Regions from separate parts of the Streptomyces sp. NPDC015127 genome, predicted to be linked through region 3. Evidence: riboswitches for the same ligand, from Rfam matches in the RefSeq annotation. Region 3 holds a riboswitch; each other region holds the start of a gene.

Region 1 (5,243 bases), on a different contig from region 3:
CCCGCCGGCGATTCAGGCGCGGGGCTCGGGGCGGAGACCCGGTGTGGTCCGTCAGTGCCGGTGGGGCTGGCCGTAGGTGTGGAGCTGGGTCGCCGCCGCCGAGAGTTCCGCGGCGGAGAGGAGGCGGGGGGAGTGCGACGGGAGCGAGGACGCCGTCAGCCAGACCTGGCACATCCATTCCAGCTGGGCCGTGCGGTCGTACGCCTGGGCCAGGGTCGTGCCGTACGCGACGGTGCCGTGGTTCTGGAGGAGGCAGGCCGTGCGGTCGCGCAGCGCCGTGATCATGTTGCGGGCCAGCTCCGGCGTGCCGTACATAGCGTAGGGGGCCACCCGGACCGGGCCGCCGAGGGCTGCCGTCATGTAGTGGACCGGTGGCAGCTCGGGGACCAGTGTGGAGACGGCGGTGGCATGCACCGCGTGGGTGTGCACGACGGCCTCGGCCGGTGTGTTGCGGTACACCTCCAGGTGCAGCGGCAGCTCGCTGGTGGGGGCGAGCGTGCCGACGACCTGGTGGCCGTCGAGGTCGACGGCACAGGTGTCGTCAGGTCCGAGCCGGTCGTAGGGCACCCCGCTCGGGGTGACGAGCACGAGGTCGCCGACCCGTACGGAGACGTTGCCGGAGGTGCCGACCACGAGGCCCTCCGCCGCGGTTCTGCGGGCCGTCGCGACGACGTCCTGCCAGGCCCGTTCGATCGTGTCCTTCTCGGCGTGATCACTCATGCCGAGGATCCTGTCAGGAGTCCGATTCGGGGCGACAGACGACGGAGGGTGTTCGAGTGGATGCCGGCTGCTGTCATAACGCCCCGGACAGCCAAACGGAATGTCTCGTACCTACTTACGGACACCACAGAGCCCGACCCAGTTCATCTTCCGTTCACCCAGGTTGCCTACGGTCGGCGGGTCAATGACGTCAAACGATTGCCTGGGTAAATGGAACACATCACGCTGCTGCTCGCGATTGTGATCGTGACAGCTCTCGTGTTCGATTTCACGAACGGTTTCCACGACACCGCCAACGCGATGGCGACGACCATCTCGACCGGCGCTCTGAAGCCCAAGACCGCGGTGGCCATGTCCGCCGTTCTGAATCTCGTCGGCGCTTTCCTGTCCGTGGAGGTCGCGAAGACGATCTCCAGTGGCCTCGTCGACGAATCAGGCATCTCACCTGAAGTCATCTTCGCGGCGCTCGTCGGCGCCATCCTGTGGAACCTGATGACCTGGCTCATCGGTCTCCCCTCCAGCTCCTCGCACGCCCTGATGGGCGGCCTCATCGGCGCCACCGTCGCCTCCGTCGGTTTCGACGCGGTCAACGGCGGCGTCGTCGTCACCAAGGTGCTGATCCCCGCGGTCGCCGCGCCGCTCGTGGCCGGTCTGGCCGCGTTCCTCGCGTCCCGGCTGACGTACAAGATCGGCCGGAACGCCGACCCGAAGGCCACCGCCAAGGGCTACCGCGCCGGTCAGATCGCCTCCGCCGGCCTCGTCTCGCTGGCGCACGGCACCAACGACGCGCAGAAGACGATGGGCATCATCACCCTGGCCCTGGTCGCGGGGAACGTCATCGCCCCGGGTTCCAACCCTCCCCTGTGGGTCATCGTCTCCGCGGGTGTCGCCATCGCGCTCGGCACCTACCTCGGCGGCTGGCGCATCATCCGCACCATGGGCAAGGGCCTGACCGACCTCCAGCCGCAGCAGGGCTTCGCCGCCCAGACCGGCGCGGCGAGCGTCATCCTCGCCTCGTCCAACCTCGGCTTCTCCCTGTCGACCACCCACTCGTGCTCCGGCGCGGTGATGGGCGCGGGCCTCGGCCGCAAGGGCGGTGTGGTCCGCTGGTCGACCGCGACCCGGATGTTCGTCGCCTGGGGCCTGACCCTGCCGGCCGCCGGTCTGGTGGCCGCGGGCTCGGAGTTCGTCACCCAGCAGGGTGACTGGGGCGTCGCCGCCGTCGCCGTCTTCCTGGTCGCGGCCTGCACCGCGATCTGGTTCGTCTCCCGCCGCCAGGTCGTCGACCACACCAACGTCAACGACGTCGAGGACCAGGAGCCCGCCGGCGTCGTCACGACCGCCATCGCGGCCGTCACCCCGCCGCCCGCGGGCGACCTCAAGACCACCATCCCGGCCCCGGCCGAGCCCGAGCCGGTCCGTCCGGCCACGGTGTAAGGAATCATCAGCATGAAGATCGACTGGGCAGCTCTCGGCTCCGTGTTCGGCGTGAGCCTCTTCGCCACCGTCGCCCTGGTGGGCCTGTTCACCCTGGGCATCGTCGGCCTGACCAAGCACGAGGCGGCGACCGCGAACGGCGGGTCGGCCACGATGGTCCGCACCGGCGCCTACGCCTGCTTCGCCCTGTGCGCCGCGGCCGTGACGTACGGCATCTATCTGATCGTCAGCTGACTCCCGCTGACTGCTGTCGTCCGCCGACGACGGCGACCCGCCCGGAGCCGGGCCGGTGGCACCTCGCGTGCCTCCGGCCCGGCTTCGGCGCATCCGGGTGTGGGGCTTCGCACACTGTCCCGCCGCAGGTCAAGGGTGAGTTGACGGGCGTTCGCGGGGCGTGGTGGACTGCCGTGGCCATCTACGGCGGCAGAAGAGGAAGTCCGGTGCGAATCCGGCGCGGTCCCGCCACTGTCACCCGGACGAACACTCCGGGGAGCCAGGAACTCTCGCCGCCGGTCACGTCGAACCAGGGCGCGGACCCTGAGTGAGGACTCTCGCCATGCCTGGCTGCCGATCAGCGCTGTCCGCCGGACACCACTTCAGGGATCGCTGACCCCGTGCGTGCCGACCGGATATTCGTGTACGGCGCCACCGTCGGCCTCGTCGTCGACCGGCTCGTCGGCGACCCCCGCCGCGGACACCCCGTCGCCGCCTTCGGGCGTGCCGCGGCCGCCGTCGAGCGCCTGCTGTGGCGCGACGACCGGGGCCGGGGCGCCCTGCACACCGCTGTCTGCGCCGGCGGCGCCGTGGCTCTGGGCGCGCTCGCGTCCCGCGCCGTGCGCCGCTCCCCCGCCGCGTCCGTCGCCCTGACCGCCGCCGCCACCTGGGCGGTCGTCGGCGGCACGTCGCTGAGCCGGGAGGCGCGCCTCGTCGGCGAGGCGCTGGCCGCCGGCGACGTCGAGGCGGCCCGCGCGCGGCTCCCCCATCTGTGCGGGCGTGACCCGCAGTCCCTGGACGAACAGCAGATCGCCCGTGCCGTCGTCGAGTCGGTCGCCGAGAACACCTCGGACGCCGTCGTCGGCGCGCTGGTGTGGGGCGCGGTCGCGGGCGTGCCCGGTCTCGTCGGCTTCCGTGCGGTGAACACGCTCGACGCGATGGTCGGCCACAAGTCGCCGCGTCACCGTCGCTACGGCTGGGCATCGGCCCGTCTCGACGACGTGGCGGGCTGGCCCGGCGCACGGCTCACCGCCGTACTCGCCGCGATCGCCGGCCCCGACCCGCGGGGGGCGGTACGCGCGTGGCGTGCCGACGCGGCGAAGCACCCGAGCCCCAACGCGGGCCCGGTGGAGGCATCATTCGCCGGAGCGCTCGGGGTACGGCTGGGCGGGACCCTCTCGTACGGGGGCCGGGTCGAGCACCGGCCCGTGCTGGGCGGGGAGGGCCGGGCCGTGGAGTTCGGCGACATCGACCGGGCCGTGCGGCTGTCGCAGCGCATCGGCGTGCTGGCGCTCGTGGCGTGCGCGGGCGCGCGACTGGCCTTGGGGGCCATGAGGGGGAGGCGTACATGAGCGGCGGCGGACTGCTGGTCGCGGGGACCACGTCGGACGCGGGAAAGAGCGTCGTCACCGCCGGCATCTGCCGGTGGCTGGTGCGGCGCGGAGTGAAGGTCGCGCCCTTCAAGGGGCAGAACATGTCCCTGAACTCGTTCGTGACGCGCGAGGGCGCGGAGATCGGGCGGGCCCAGGCGATGCAGGCGCAGGCGGCCCGAGTGGAGCCGACCGCGCTCATGAACCCGGTGCTGCTCAAGCCCGGCGGCGACCGCTCCAGCCAGGTCGTCCTGATGGGCAGGCCCGTCGGCGAGATGAGCGCGCGGGGCTATCACGGGAACCGGCAGCGCGAGCTGTTCGAGCCGGTGATGGCGTGCCTGGAGGAGCTGCGGGGCACGTATGACGCCGTGATCTGCGAGGGGGCGGGCAGTCCGGCCGAGATCAACCTGCGGCGCACGGACATCGTGAACATGGGCATCGCGCGGGCCGGACGGCTGCCCGTGGTGGTGGTCGGGGACATCGACCGCGGCGGGGTGTTCGCGCAGTTCTTCGGGACGACGGCGCTGCTCGCGCCCGAGGACCAGGCACTCGTCGCCGGCTATCTCGTGAACAAGTTCCGCGGTGACGTGAGCCTGCTGGAGCCCGGGCTCGACATGCTGCGAGGGCTCACGGGGCGGCGGACGTTCGGCGTCCTGCCGTACGCGCACGGGCTCGGCATCGACGAGGAGGACGGCCTGAGGGTCTCCCTGCGCGGCGCGGTCCGGGAGTCGGTCGTCGCTCCGCCGGTCGGCGAGGACCTGCTGCGGGTCGCGGTGTGCGCGGTGCCGCTGATGTCGAACTTCACCGACGTGGACGCACTCGCCGCCGAACCGGGCGTCGTGGTCCGGTTCGTGGACCGGCCCGAGGAGCTGGCCGATGCCGACCTGGCGGTCGTCCCCGGCACGCGGGGCACGGTGAAGGCGCTGGCGTGGCTGCGGGAGCGCGGGCTGGCGCAGGCCCTGGTCCGCCGCGCGGCGGAGGGCAGGCCGGTGCTCGGCATCTGCGGCGGCTACCAGGCGCTGTCGGAGCGCATCGAGGACGAGGTCGAGTCGAAGGCGGGCGCGGTCGACGCGCTCGGGCTGCTGCCGGTACGCGTGCGGTTCGCGCGGGAGAAGACCCTTGCGCGCCCCGTCGGCGAGGCGCTCGGCGAGCGGGTGGAGGGGTACGAGATCCACCACGGCGTCGCCGAGGTGCTGGGCGGGGAGGGGTTCATCTCTGATGACAAGGGACACAGCCTGGACGGCTGCCGGGTCGGGTCCGTGTGGGGCACGCACTGGCACGGCTCGCTGGAGAGCGACGGCTTCCGCCGGGCGTTCCTGCGGGAGGTCGCCGCGCAGGCGGGCCGCCGGTTCGTGCCGGCGCCGGACACGAGCTTCGGCACGCTGCGCGAGGAGCAGCTGGACCGGCTCGGCGATCTGATCGAGGAGCACGCGGACACGGACGCGCTGCTGCGGCTGATCGAACAGGGCCCGCCGGCCGGACTGCCGTTCGTCCCACCGGGTG
Region 2 (5,243 bases), on a different contig from region 3:
CGTGGGAGGTACCCCCACCCACGGCCGCCAGGCCGTAGGGGGAGATTGAGGCGCGGGGGCCCCGGGGGCGGAGCCCCCGAACTCCGCCCGAAGGGCGGTACGGGTCCGGGCGGAGCCCGGTTACGGGAAGGGGCGGGTGGGGGACAGACCCCCGGCAGCCGACTCCCTCACCCACCGCCCCAGGTCCTCCGGTGTGCGGGGGCCCGGGGCCGTCGGGGCGAGCAGGCCGTGGGACCTCAGCAGCTCCGCCACCGCCGTGCCCCACGGCCGACGAAGGCGCGCCGCCTCCAGCAGGGCCTCGTCCGCGAGCAGCTCCGCGACCGGGCCCGTGCGCAGACCCGTCGGCGCGAGCACGGCCGCGTCGTCCGCCCAGCGCAGCGCCAGGTCCACGTCATGGGTCGCCATGACCACCGTCGTACCGGCGGCGCCCAGAGTGCCCAGCACCTCCAGCAGCCTCTCCTGGCCGTGCGGATCGAGCCCCGCCGTCGGCTCGTCCAGGATGAGCACGCGCGGCCGCATCGCCACCGCGCCCGCGATCGCCGCCCGTTTGCGCTGTCCGTACGAGAGCAGGTGCGTCGGCCGGTCCCGCAGCGCCACGATGTCCATCGCCGCCAGCGCCTCGTCCACCCGGGCGCGTACCTGCTCCTCCGGCAGACCGAGGTTCATCGGGCCGAACGACACGTCCTGTTCGACCGACGCCGCGAACAACTGGTCGTCGGGATCCTGCACCACCAACTGCACGCTCGTCCGCAGCCGCGTCAGCCCGGCGCGGTCGTACGTCACCGGCTCCCCGTCCAGCCGCACGTGGCCCGTCACCGGGCGCAGTCCGCCGCTCAACAGCCGCAGCAGGGTGGTCTTTCCGCTGCCGTTGCGCCCCAGCAGCGCCGTGGCGCGGCCCTCGGCGAGCGCGAAGCCGACGCCGCTCAGCACGGCGGGCCCGTCCTCGTAGGCGAAACCGGCGTCGACGAGCTCAACGATCACAGGACGAACCTTTCCAGCAGATAGGTGAGCAGCACGATGCCGGCCAGCAGCACGGCCACGGCGGCGAGGAAGGGGCGCGAGACGGACGCCCGCGGCACGAGAACCCGCAACGTGCCGTCGTAGCCGCGTCCGGCGAGCCCCGCCTGCAGCCGACCCGCCCGGTCGAAGGCGCGGACGAACGCGGTCGCCCCCAGCCCCGCCAGCGAGCGCCACGCCGCAGCCCGGCTCGTGTGACCGAGACGGGCCGCCTGCGCCTGCCGGACACGGGACATCGCGTCCAGCAGCAGGAAACTGAGCCGGTACATCACCAGCGCGACGTCCACCACGGCAGGCGGCACGCCCGCTCGCACCAGCCGGGGCAGGACGTCGGACACCGGCGTGGTGAACGCGAACAGCAACACGCCGAGCGACGCCGCCGACGTCCGCAGCAGCAACGCGGCGGCGTGCTCGGGCCCGTCGGGCGCGAACGCCACCGGACCCGACGCGCCGCCCACGGCGAACAGCAGCGGCAGGGCGCCGGTGACACAGAACCCGAGGGGGATACGGAAGGCCCGCCACAGCTGCCGGGGCGCGACCCCGGCGGGGCCGAGCAGCACGGCGAGGGTGGCAGCCGCCACGAGAACGGCGCCGGGCCAGGGCGGCAGGCAGACGGCGGTCACCGTCAGCCCGAGCCCGAGCACGGCCTTCTCACAGGGATGGCGGCGGCGCCAGCGACTGCTGTGCGCCGCCGCGTCGATCGGCAGCACCGGCGGCTACGGCAGCTTCGCGGCGGGCGTGTCCCCGTCGTCGGCAGCGGCCCCGGTCGTCTCGCCGGCGGACCCGTCCGAGGGACCGCCGACGCGCGCGGCTGCCCGCTCCTCACCCTGCCTGCGCCCCCTGCGCAGGCCGAAGTAGTAGGCCAGCACCCCCGCGCCGATCGCGGCCTGGAGCGCGAACAGCGCCGACTCGATCTCGCCCGACGGCGGCTCGTACAGCGGGGAGAACCACGGCTCGTAGTCCGGTTCCAGCTCGGTGATCGCCGTCTCCGCCTCGCCGTCGGCACCGCTGAACGGCTGCTCCTTGTGGTCGCCGAGTCCCAGCACGAGCGGCAGGACGGCCAGCGCCGCCACGGCCAGCAACAGCAGCGTATTGATCCTCGCGTTACGGCTCATCGGACCACGGCCTCCTTCTTCGCACCCGGGACCAGCACACCGAGGCGCGCCAGGTCGCCCTTGCTGGACTGGCTCAGCAGCCGCATCACCAGCACGGTGAGCAGCCCCTCGCTGACCGCCAGGGGGATCTGCGTGACCGCGAAGATGCCTCCGAACTTGGCGAGGGCGCCCGCGAATCCGCTGCTCGGGTCGGGGAAGGCCAGCGCGAGCTGCACGCTGGTCACGCAGTATGTCGACAGGTCGGCCACGAACGCGCCGAAGAACACGGCCACCATCAGCGGCACGCCCGAGCGCCGCAGCAGGCGGTAGACCCCGTAACCGGCCCACGGGCCGACGATCGCCAGGGAGAACACGTTGGCGCCGAGCGTGGTGAGGCCGCCGTGCGCCAGCAACAAAGCCTGGAACAGCAGGGTGATCGTGCCGAGCACCGCCATGATCGGCGGCCGGAACAGGATCGCGCCGAGCCCCGTACCGGTCGGATGCGAGCAGCTGCCCGTCACCGACGGGATCTTCAGGGCGGACAGCACGAACGTGAAGGCACCGGAGGCGCCCAGCAGCAGAGTGGACTCGGGATGGGCCTTGACCTCGCGGGTCAGGGCGCGTACACCGTGGACGACGAACGGGGCGGACGCGACGCCCCAGGCGGCGGCGTGCAACGGGGGCAGATACCCCTCGGCTATATGCATGGTCGGGAGACCCTCTCCAGCACCTCGTGGATGGACAACGCGCCCTGGCCGGTCTCCTGGCTGACGGGTCATGCCGCCCGTGACTCCGCCTTCCCAGGCACCGCGGTCTCCCGCGGTGGCCCAGTGACTTCCCCTGAGGGGGTGGAGCCGGACTTCCCGATCACAGTGGCGAGGGCCGCACCGGTACTTCACCGGTTTCCCGAACACCAAGGCTCCGTGACAGTAGTGCGCCGACCAGCGACATCACAAGCCGCGCACGGGTGCATCGGCCCGCGGCCGGGTGAGCCGTTCACCACACCCGGCCGCACGAGCCTCTTCCGTCACTTCTTATTCCTTGCGGTAGCCGTACGCCTCCGATGCCGCGGCCTCCACCGCGTCCAGGTCGCCCCCGGCCGACGCGGTCACCACCGCCGCCACCGCGCCCTCGACGAACGGGGCATCCACCAGGCGGGTGCCGTCGGGCAGTTCGTCGCCCTCGGCGATGAGGGCCTTCACGGTCAGCACGGCGCTGCCCAGATCGACCAGCACGGCCACGCCCACGCCGCGGTCCACCTCCGCCGCCGCGGCCGAGACGAGCTCGGAGCTGGTGCCGAGCCCGCCGTCCGGCGTACCGCCCGCCGCGGCGACCGGAGCGAGCTCCCCGCCGCCCGCGAGCCCGCCGGCCAGCGCCGCGACCGAGCGCGCCACGTCCGCGCTGTGCGACACCAGCACGATCCCGACCCGCTTGGCGTCGTCGCTCATCAGGCCGCCTCCGCCGTCTCGGCGAGCGCGGCCACGAGCAGCGCCGACGACGTCGCCCCCGGGTCCTGGTGCCCGATGCTGCGCTCGCCGAGATAACTGGCCCTGCCCTTGCGCGCCTGCAACGGCACCGTCGCCAGCGCCCCCTGCTCGGCCGCCGCACGGGCCGCGGCGAACGAGTCCGTGCTGTCGCCGAGCGCCGCCACCGCGGGCTCCAGGGCGTCCAGCATCGTCTTGTCGCCCGCCTTCGCGCCCCCCAGCTGCGCCACGGCCGCGACACCCGCGCGCAGCGCCTCGGCCAGCTGCGCCGCGCTCACCTCGGCGTCGTCGCCGAGCGCCTTGCCGGTACGCCGCAGCAGCGTCCCGTACAGCGGCCCGGAGGCCCCGCCGACCGACGAGATCAACTGCCGCCCGGCGAGGACCAGTACGGCTCCGGGAGCCGCCGGCGGCTCCTTGTCCAGGGCCGCGACGACGGCCGCGAACCCGCGCTGGAGATTGCTGCCGTGATCGGCGTCGCCGATCGCGGAGTCCAGCTCGGTCAGACGGTCGGCCTCACGGTCCACGGCCGCGGCGGCGGTCGTCAGCCAGCGGCGGAAGAATGCGGCGTCGAGCACGAGAACTCCTCGGGTCGGGTGTTCGGTTCCAAAGGGGGCGGGGCCGGATGCTCAGCGTCCCCACCGCAGGGCGGGCGTCTGCACCGGCGCGTCCCACAGCCGCAGCAGCTCCTCGTCGACCTGGCACAGCGTCACCGAGCAGCCGGCCATGTCGAGCGAGGTCACGTAGTTGCCGACGAGCGTGCGGGCCACGGCGACATCGCGCTCGGTGAGCACCCGCTGCACCTCGGCGTTGAACCCGTACAGCTCCAGCAGGGGTGTGCCGCCCATCCCGTTGACGAGCGCGATCACCGGGCCGGTCGGGCGCAGGTCGTCGAGGACCGCGCCCACGGCGAAGTCCGCGATCTCCCGCGCCGTCATCATCGCGCGCCGCTCCCGGCCCGGCTCGCCGTGGATGCCGACGCCCAACTCCAGCTCGCCCGGCGGCAGATCGAAGGTGGGGCCGCCCTTGGCGGGAGTGCTGCAGGCGCTCAGCGCGACGCCGAAACTGCGGGAGGAGGCGTTCACCTGCCGGGCGAGGGCCTCGACCCGCTCCAGCGGGGCGCCCTCCTCGGCGGCCGCGCCCGCGATCTTCTCCACGAACAGAGTCGCACCCGTCCCGCGCCGGCCTGCCGTGTACAGGCTGTCCGTCACGGCGACGTCGTCGTCGACCAGCACGGTGGCGAGCCGCACGCCCTCGTCCTCGGCGAGCTCCGCGGCCATCTGGAAATTGAGTACGTCGCCGGTGTAGTTCTTCACGACGAACAGCACGCCCTCACCGCTCTCGACAGCGGCGGCGGCCCGCACCATCTGATCGGGCACGGGGCTGGTGAACACCTCACCCGGACAGGCCGCGTCCAGCATCCCCGGCCCGACGAACCCGCCGTGCAGCGGCTCGTGCCCCGAACCGCCTCCGGAGACGAGCGCCACCTTGCCGGCGACCGGCGCGTCCCGCCGGAGGATCACACGGTTGTCCACGTCGACATTGAGCTCGGGATACGCGGCGGCCATCCCGCGCAGCGCGTCCGCGACGACGGTCTCCGGGACGTTGATCAGCATTTTCATCGGTACCTCCTGGTGTCGCTGGCAGATGA
Region 3 (5,243 bases):
GGCGAGGGTGCGCATCATGCGGCCGTACAGGTCGCGCGCCGGGATCGTCTTGCGGGCCAGGCCCGCCGCCTCGGCCCTGCGGTAGGCGGCGTCGAACTCCTCGCCCCACAGGTCGACCAGCTCGGGCACGTCGGCCGGCGAGAACAGCGACCAGTCGGAGCCGGCCTCGACGCGCCGCATGAACTCGTCGGGGATCCAGTGCGCCAGGTTGAGGTTGTGCGTACGCCGGGCGTCCTCGCCGGTGTTGTCGCGCAGCTCCAGGAACTCCTCGATGTCCGCGTGCCACGTCTCCAGATAGATCGCCGCGGCGCCCTTGCGCCGGCCGCCCTGGTTCACGGCGGCGACCGAGGCGTCGAGCGTCTTGAGGAACGGGACGATGCCGTTCGAGTGCCCGTTGGTGCCGCGGATCAGCGAACCGCGGGCGCGGATACGGGAGTACGAGAGCCCGATGCCGCCCGCGTGCTTGGACAGCCGCGCCACCTGGTGGTAGCGGTCGTAGATCGAGTCGAGCTCGTCGAGCGGCGAGTCCAGCAGGTAGCAGGACGACATCTGCGGGTGGCGGGTGCCGGAGTTGAAGAGCGTGGGGGAGGAGGGGAGGTAGTCGAGCCGGCTCATCAGGCCGTACAGGTCGGCGACCTCGTCCACCGCGCGGACGGTGTCGTCCTCGGCGAGGCCGCAGGCGACGCGCAGCATGAAGTGCTGCGGCGTCTCGACGACCTGACGGCTCAGCGGGTGGCGCAGCAGATAGCGGCTGTAGAGCGTGCGCAGACCGAAGTAGCCGAACCGGTCGTCCGCGGCCGGGTCGACGAGCGCGTCCAGCCGGTCCGCGTGCAGCGCCACGAAGGCGGCCGTGCGGTCGGAGATCAGGCCCTCGCGGTGCCCGACGGCGACGGAGGCGGAGAACGCCACGGCGCCCTGGCCGGCCGCCTCGTCCGCGATCGTGCGGGTCAGCAGCCGGGCGGCGAGACGGGAGTAGACCGGGTCCTCGGAGATCAGACCGGCGGCGGCGTCGGTGGCGAGGGCGCGCAGTTCGGCCTCGTCCGACCCGGCGTGCCGCCCGCGCAGCGCGGCGGCGGCGACCCGGCCGGGGTCGGCGTCGGGCAGATCGGCCGTCAGGTCCGTGAGGGTCCGCAGCAGATCAGATCCGCGGCCCGAAGGGCCTCCGTTGAGGGCGGTGGTGGGAGACGGGTGGGCGGTGCCGGGGCCGTCGGTGGTCTGTTCCGCGATACCTGAAGCCGGATCGGCTGGCGCGATGGTCATGTGGTGCTCTCCCTCGCTCGGCTCTGGGCCGGCGGGGAGGCGGGGGCCGATGCAGGGGCGGGCCCGCTCACGGGCAGCACGGTGCACGGCGTCCACCGGCCCAACCGCGAGGCCCGGACGTCTCGGCACCCGGTTCGGTCGAGCCGGGTGCACCGTCGGCAGGTCCTCGGACTTGTCGGATACGGCAAAGCGCACCGGATCACACCGTTGCGGGACAGTTCCGGATTCGCACCGGATTCCCCTGCGGCGACAGCGAGCACGAGCATACATGTGGGGGCCGAGAGTTGGCGCACCCCCCACATGTTGTGTCCCGCAGGATCAGAGGTCGAGTGCGTACGTCAGCAGCGTCAGGTTCGGGACCGGGCTCCAGTCCCGCTCCGGGGTGCGGACGAAGCCCAGCCGTTCGTATATCCGGTGTGCCGCGTGCATCGCGGGCTGGGTCGACAGGACCACGCGCCGGCATCCGGGCACGGTCCGCGCCCGCTCCACACAGGCGCGCACCAGTGCCTCGCCCGCCCCGCGGCCGCGCGCCGCCTCGGCGACCGCCAGCGTGCGGAACTCGGCCTCGCCGGGGCCGGCGACATCGGCGTACGGACCGCCGGAGGGGACGAACGCCACCCCGCCGAACAGCGTGCCCGAACCGCCCACGGCCACGTACACCTCCGTGCCCGCGGCACGGCCCGCCACATCCCTCAGCACCCGAAGGTACGGGTCGTCCTCGCCGAACTCGAGCAGCCCGCCGCGCAGATACGCCTGCGCGGTCAGCTCACCGAGCTCCTCGTACTCTCCCGGTTCGATGCGCCTGATCGTGATGTCCATGCCCGGCAGTGTGCATCAGAGCACGGCGAAGGGCCGCCGCATTTCCCGGGCGGGAGATGCGGCGGCCCTTCGGCCGGGAACGGGTCAGTGACCGCCGGGAGCGCCCGCCGTGGCCGGCGGGAGCTCCACCTTGACGCCCGGGTCGCCCGCGTCCGCCGTGTAGTCGGACGGGCTGGTCTCGTCGACGCCGTCGGGGGCCTTGGCCGCCCTGAGGACGACGGTGAGCACCACGGTGACGACGAGGTTCAGCACGAACGCGGTGAGGCCGATGTAGCCGATCTCGCCGATGCCGGGGATCTCGGCCGACGAGCCGCCGAAGTGCTTCTGGGTCGGGCTCGCCACGCCGTACGCGGCGGCCGTGCCGTAGATCATGCCGACCGCCCAGCCGGCGATGAGCGCCCAGCGGTGGAACCAGCGGGTGAACAGGCCGCCCACCAGGGCCGGGAACGTCTGCAGGATCCAGATGCCGCCCAGCAGCTGGAAGTTGATCGCCACGGTCTTGTCCATGGTGAGGACGAAGACCAGGGCACCGACCTTGACCAGCAGCGAGACCAGCTTGGAGACCTTGGTCTCCTGTGCCGGGGTCGCGTCGGGCTTGAGGAAGTCCTTGTAGATGTTCCGGGTGAACAGGTTGGCCGCGGCGATCGACATGATGGCCGCGGGGACCAGCGCGCCGATGCCGATCGCGGCGAACGCGACGCCCGCGAACCAGTCCGGGAACATGTTCTCGAACAGCTGCGGAATGGCCAGCTGACCGTTGGTCACCTTCACACCCGCCGCGATCGCCATGAAGCCGAGCAGCGCCAGCAGGCCCAGCATCAGCGAGTACAGCGGCAGGATCGTGGTGTTGCGGCGGATCACCTCACGGCTGCGCGAGGACAGCGTCGCCGTGATGGAGTGCGGGTACATGAACAGCGCGAGCGCCGAGCCGAGCGCCAGCGTGGCGTAGCCCCACTGGCCCATCTCGCCGGGCACCAGCGCACCGCGCGGCTTGTCGGTCGCCGGGTTGATCTGGCTGTACGCCTCGCCGGCCTTGGCGAAGATGTCGTCGAAGCCGCCCAGCTTGATCGGGATGTAGATGATCGCCACCGCGATGACGATGTAGATCAGCGTGTCCTTGACGAAGGCGATGAGCGCCGGGGCGCGCAGGCCGGAGGAGTACGTGTAGGCCGCGAGCACACCGAAGGCGATCAGCAGCGGCAGGTCCTTGATGAACCAGTTGGTGTCCTCGCCGCCGCCGACGCCCATGACGTCGAGCACGGCCTGGATGCCGACCAGCTGGAGGGCGATGTACGGCATGGTGGCGAGGATGCCGGTGACGGCGACCGCCAGGGACAGGCCCTTGGAGCCGAAGCGTCCGCGGACGAAGTCCGAGGTCGTGACGTAGCCGTGCTTGTGCGACACCGACCACAGGCGCGGCAGGAAGGTGAAGATCAGCGGGTAGACGAGGATCGTGTAGGGCACGGCGAAGAAGCCGGCCGCGCCCGCCGCGTAGATGGCCGCCGGAACGGCGACGAAGGTGTACGCGGTGTACAGGTCGCCGCCGAGCAGGAACCAGGTCACCCAGGTGCCGAACGATCTGCCGCCGAGGCCCCATTCGTCGAGGCTGTTCTCGTTCTCGGCCTTGCGCCAGCGCGCGGCCAGGAAGCCCATGACCGTCACGGCCACGAAGAAGAAGATGAAGACGCCGAGTGCGACGCCGTTGACGCCGTCCTTCATCGGGACGCACCCCCCTTGCGTGAGCGCTGGTCACGCTGCCACAGCTTGTAAGCGATCATCGTCAGCGCTGTCGACACCAGGACCCAGAGCATCTGGTACCAGTAGAAGAACGGCATGCCGATGAACGTCGGCTCGACCTTCGCGTAGGAACCGACCCAGAGCATCGCCACGAACGGCGCGAAGAGGCAGAGGGCGATGATCACGCGCACCGGTGTGACGACCGGTTGTTTCGCTTCGGGCGCTTCAGGCGCGTCCGGTGCCTCGGGCACTGCTGACATGCGGCTCCGTCCCCTCACTGGTCACCTGTGTAATGCGCAGGAAATGTAGGCGAGCCGTCCGAGCCTCGTCACCCCCCGTCCGCATATCGGTACGGCAACGACTTCACGCCACGGCTGCGCAAAACATGACATGGCGTCGCAACCCGCTGCGACGCCATGCCGGACACCCTGTCAGGTGAGGGACTACGGGCCCGCCCGGACCGCGACGCGGGCCGGTTCCGGGTCCGGGGGTCCGCCTCAGTCGTTCGGCCGCTTGAGCCTCGCCACGCTGTGCTTTCCCGGGGGCAACCCCCGGACCCCCGGCCGGTTCCGGGCCTGGGGTCCGCGTCAGTCGTTCGGCCGCTTGAGCCTCGCCACGAACTTGTAGCGGTCGCCGCGGTACACCGAGCGCACCCACTCCACCGGTTCGCCCTGGGCGTCCAGCGAGTGGCGCGAGAGCATCAGCATCGGCAGGCCCACGTCCGTGCCGAGCAGGCCCGCCTCGCGCGGCGTGGCGAGCGACGTCTCGATCGTCTCCTCGGCCTCGGCGAGATGGACGTCGTAGACCTCCGCGAGGGCGGTGTAGAGCGAGGTGTACTTGACGAGCGAGCGGCGCAGCGCGGGGAAGCGCTTGGCCGACAGGTGCGTGGTCTCGATCGCCATGGGCTCGCCGCTGGCCAGCCGCAGGCGCTCGATGCGCAGCACCCGCCCGCCCGTCGAGATGTCGAGCAGCCCGGCGAGGGTGTCGTCGGCTGTGACGTACCCGATGTCCAGCAGCTGGGACGTGGGTTCCAGGCCCTGGGCCCGCATGTCCTCGGTGTACGAGGTGAGCTGGAGCGCCTGGGAGACCTTGGGCTTGGCGACGAAGGTGCCCTTGCCCTGGATGCGCTCCAGCCGCCCCTCGACGACGAGCTCCTGGAGCGCCTGCCGCACGGTCGTGCGGGACGTGTCGAACTCGGCGGCGAGTGTGCGCTCAGGCGGCACCGGGGTGCCGGGCGGCAGTGTCTCGGTCATGTCGAGCAAGTGCCGCTTCAGCCGGTAGTACTTGGGCACGCGCGCGGTACGGGTGCCTGCTGCCCCGCTCTCGGCTTCGGTGCCGGCCCCGTCCGTGGTCATGACCCGCCTTCCCGACTGCTGCGCTCCTGCCGTCACCGGCTCCTCCGTCTCCAGGCCCTGTCCGGACCCAGG

The links. Region 3 has a riboswitch for cobalamin ahead of ACF08N_RS18475 (ribonucleoside-diphosphate reductase subunit alpha). Riboswitches for the same ligand answer to the same signal wherever they lie in the genome.
Region 1: it holds a riboswitch for cobalamin, as region 3 does, so the genes downstream of both, ACF08N_RS32815 (cobalamin biosynthesis protein) here and ACF08N_RS18475 (ribonucleoside-diphosphate reductase subunit alpha) in region 3, are expected to answer to the same signal.
Region 2: it holds a riboswitch for cobalamin, as region 3 does, so the genes downstream of both, ACF08N_RS35045 (energy-coupling factor ABC transporter permease) here and ACF08N_RS18475 (ribonucleoside-diphosphate reductase subunit alpha) in region 3, are expected to answer to the same signal.

The regions. Positions count from the first base shown of each region.
Region 1 covers NZ_JBIBVE010000023.1:11,815-17,057, reverse strand. Annotated here, with positions in the region: gene ACF08N_RS32830 (class II aldolase/adducin family protein) at 52-720, opposite strand; gene ACF08N_RS32825 (anion permease) at 931-2,157, shown strand; gene ACF08N_RS32820 (hypothetical protein) at 2,170-2,391, shown strand; cobalamin riboswitch at 2,547-2,682, shown strand; gene ACF08N_RS32815 (cobalamin biosynthesis protein) at 2,772-3,722, shown strand; gene ACF08N_RS32810 (cobyric acid synthase) at 3,719-5,243, shown strand, end outside.
Region 2 covers NZ_JBIBVE010000031.1:19-5,261, forward strand. Annotated here, with positions in the region: gene ACF08N_RS35030 (energy-coupling factor ABC transporter ATP-binding protein) at 121-981, opposite strand; gene cbiQ (cobalt ECF transporter T component CbiQ) at 978-1,727, opposite strand; gene ACF08N_RS35040 (energy-coupling factor ABC transporter substrate-binding protein) at 1,734-2,132, opposite strand; gene ACF08N_RS35045 (energy-coupling factor ABC transporter permease) at 2,129-2,818, opposite strand; cobalamin riboswitch at 2,847-3,044, opposite strand; gene ACF08N_RS35050 (PTS-dependent dihydroxyacetone kinase phosphotransferase subunit DhaM) at 3,146-3,559, opposite strand; gene dhaL (dihydroxyacetone kinase subunit DhaL) at 3,559-4,170, opposite strand; gene dhaK (dihydroxyacetone kinase subunit DhaK) at 4,222-5,214, opposite strand.
Region 3 covers NZ_JBIBVE010000008.1:341,533-346,775, reverse strand. Annotated here, with positions in the region: gene ACF08N_RS18475 (ribonucleoside-diphosphate reductase subunit alpha) at 1-1,260, opposite strand, end outside; cobalamin riboswitch at 1,400-1,543, opposite strand; gene ACF08N_RS18470 (GNAT family N-acetyltransferase) at 1,579-2,079, opposite strand; gene mctP (monocarboxylate uptake permease MctP) at 2,164-3,798, opposite strand; gene ACF08N_RS18460 (DUF3311 domain-containing protein) at 3,795-4,076, opposite strand; gene ACF08N_RS18455 (GntR family transcriptional regulator) at 4,404-5,171, opposite strand.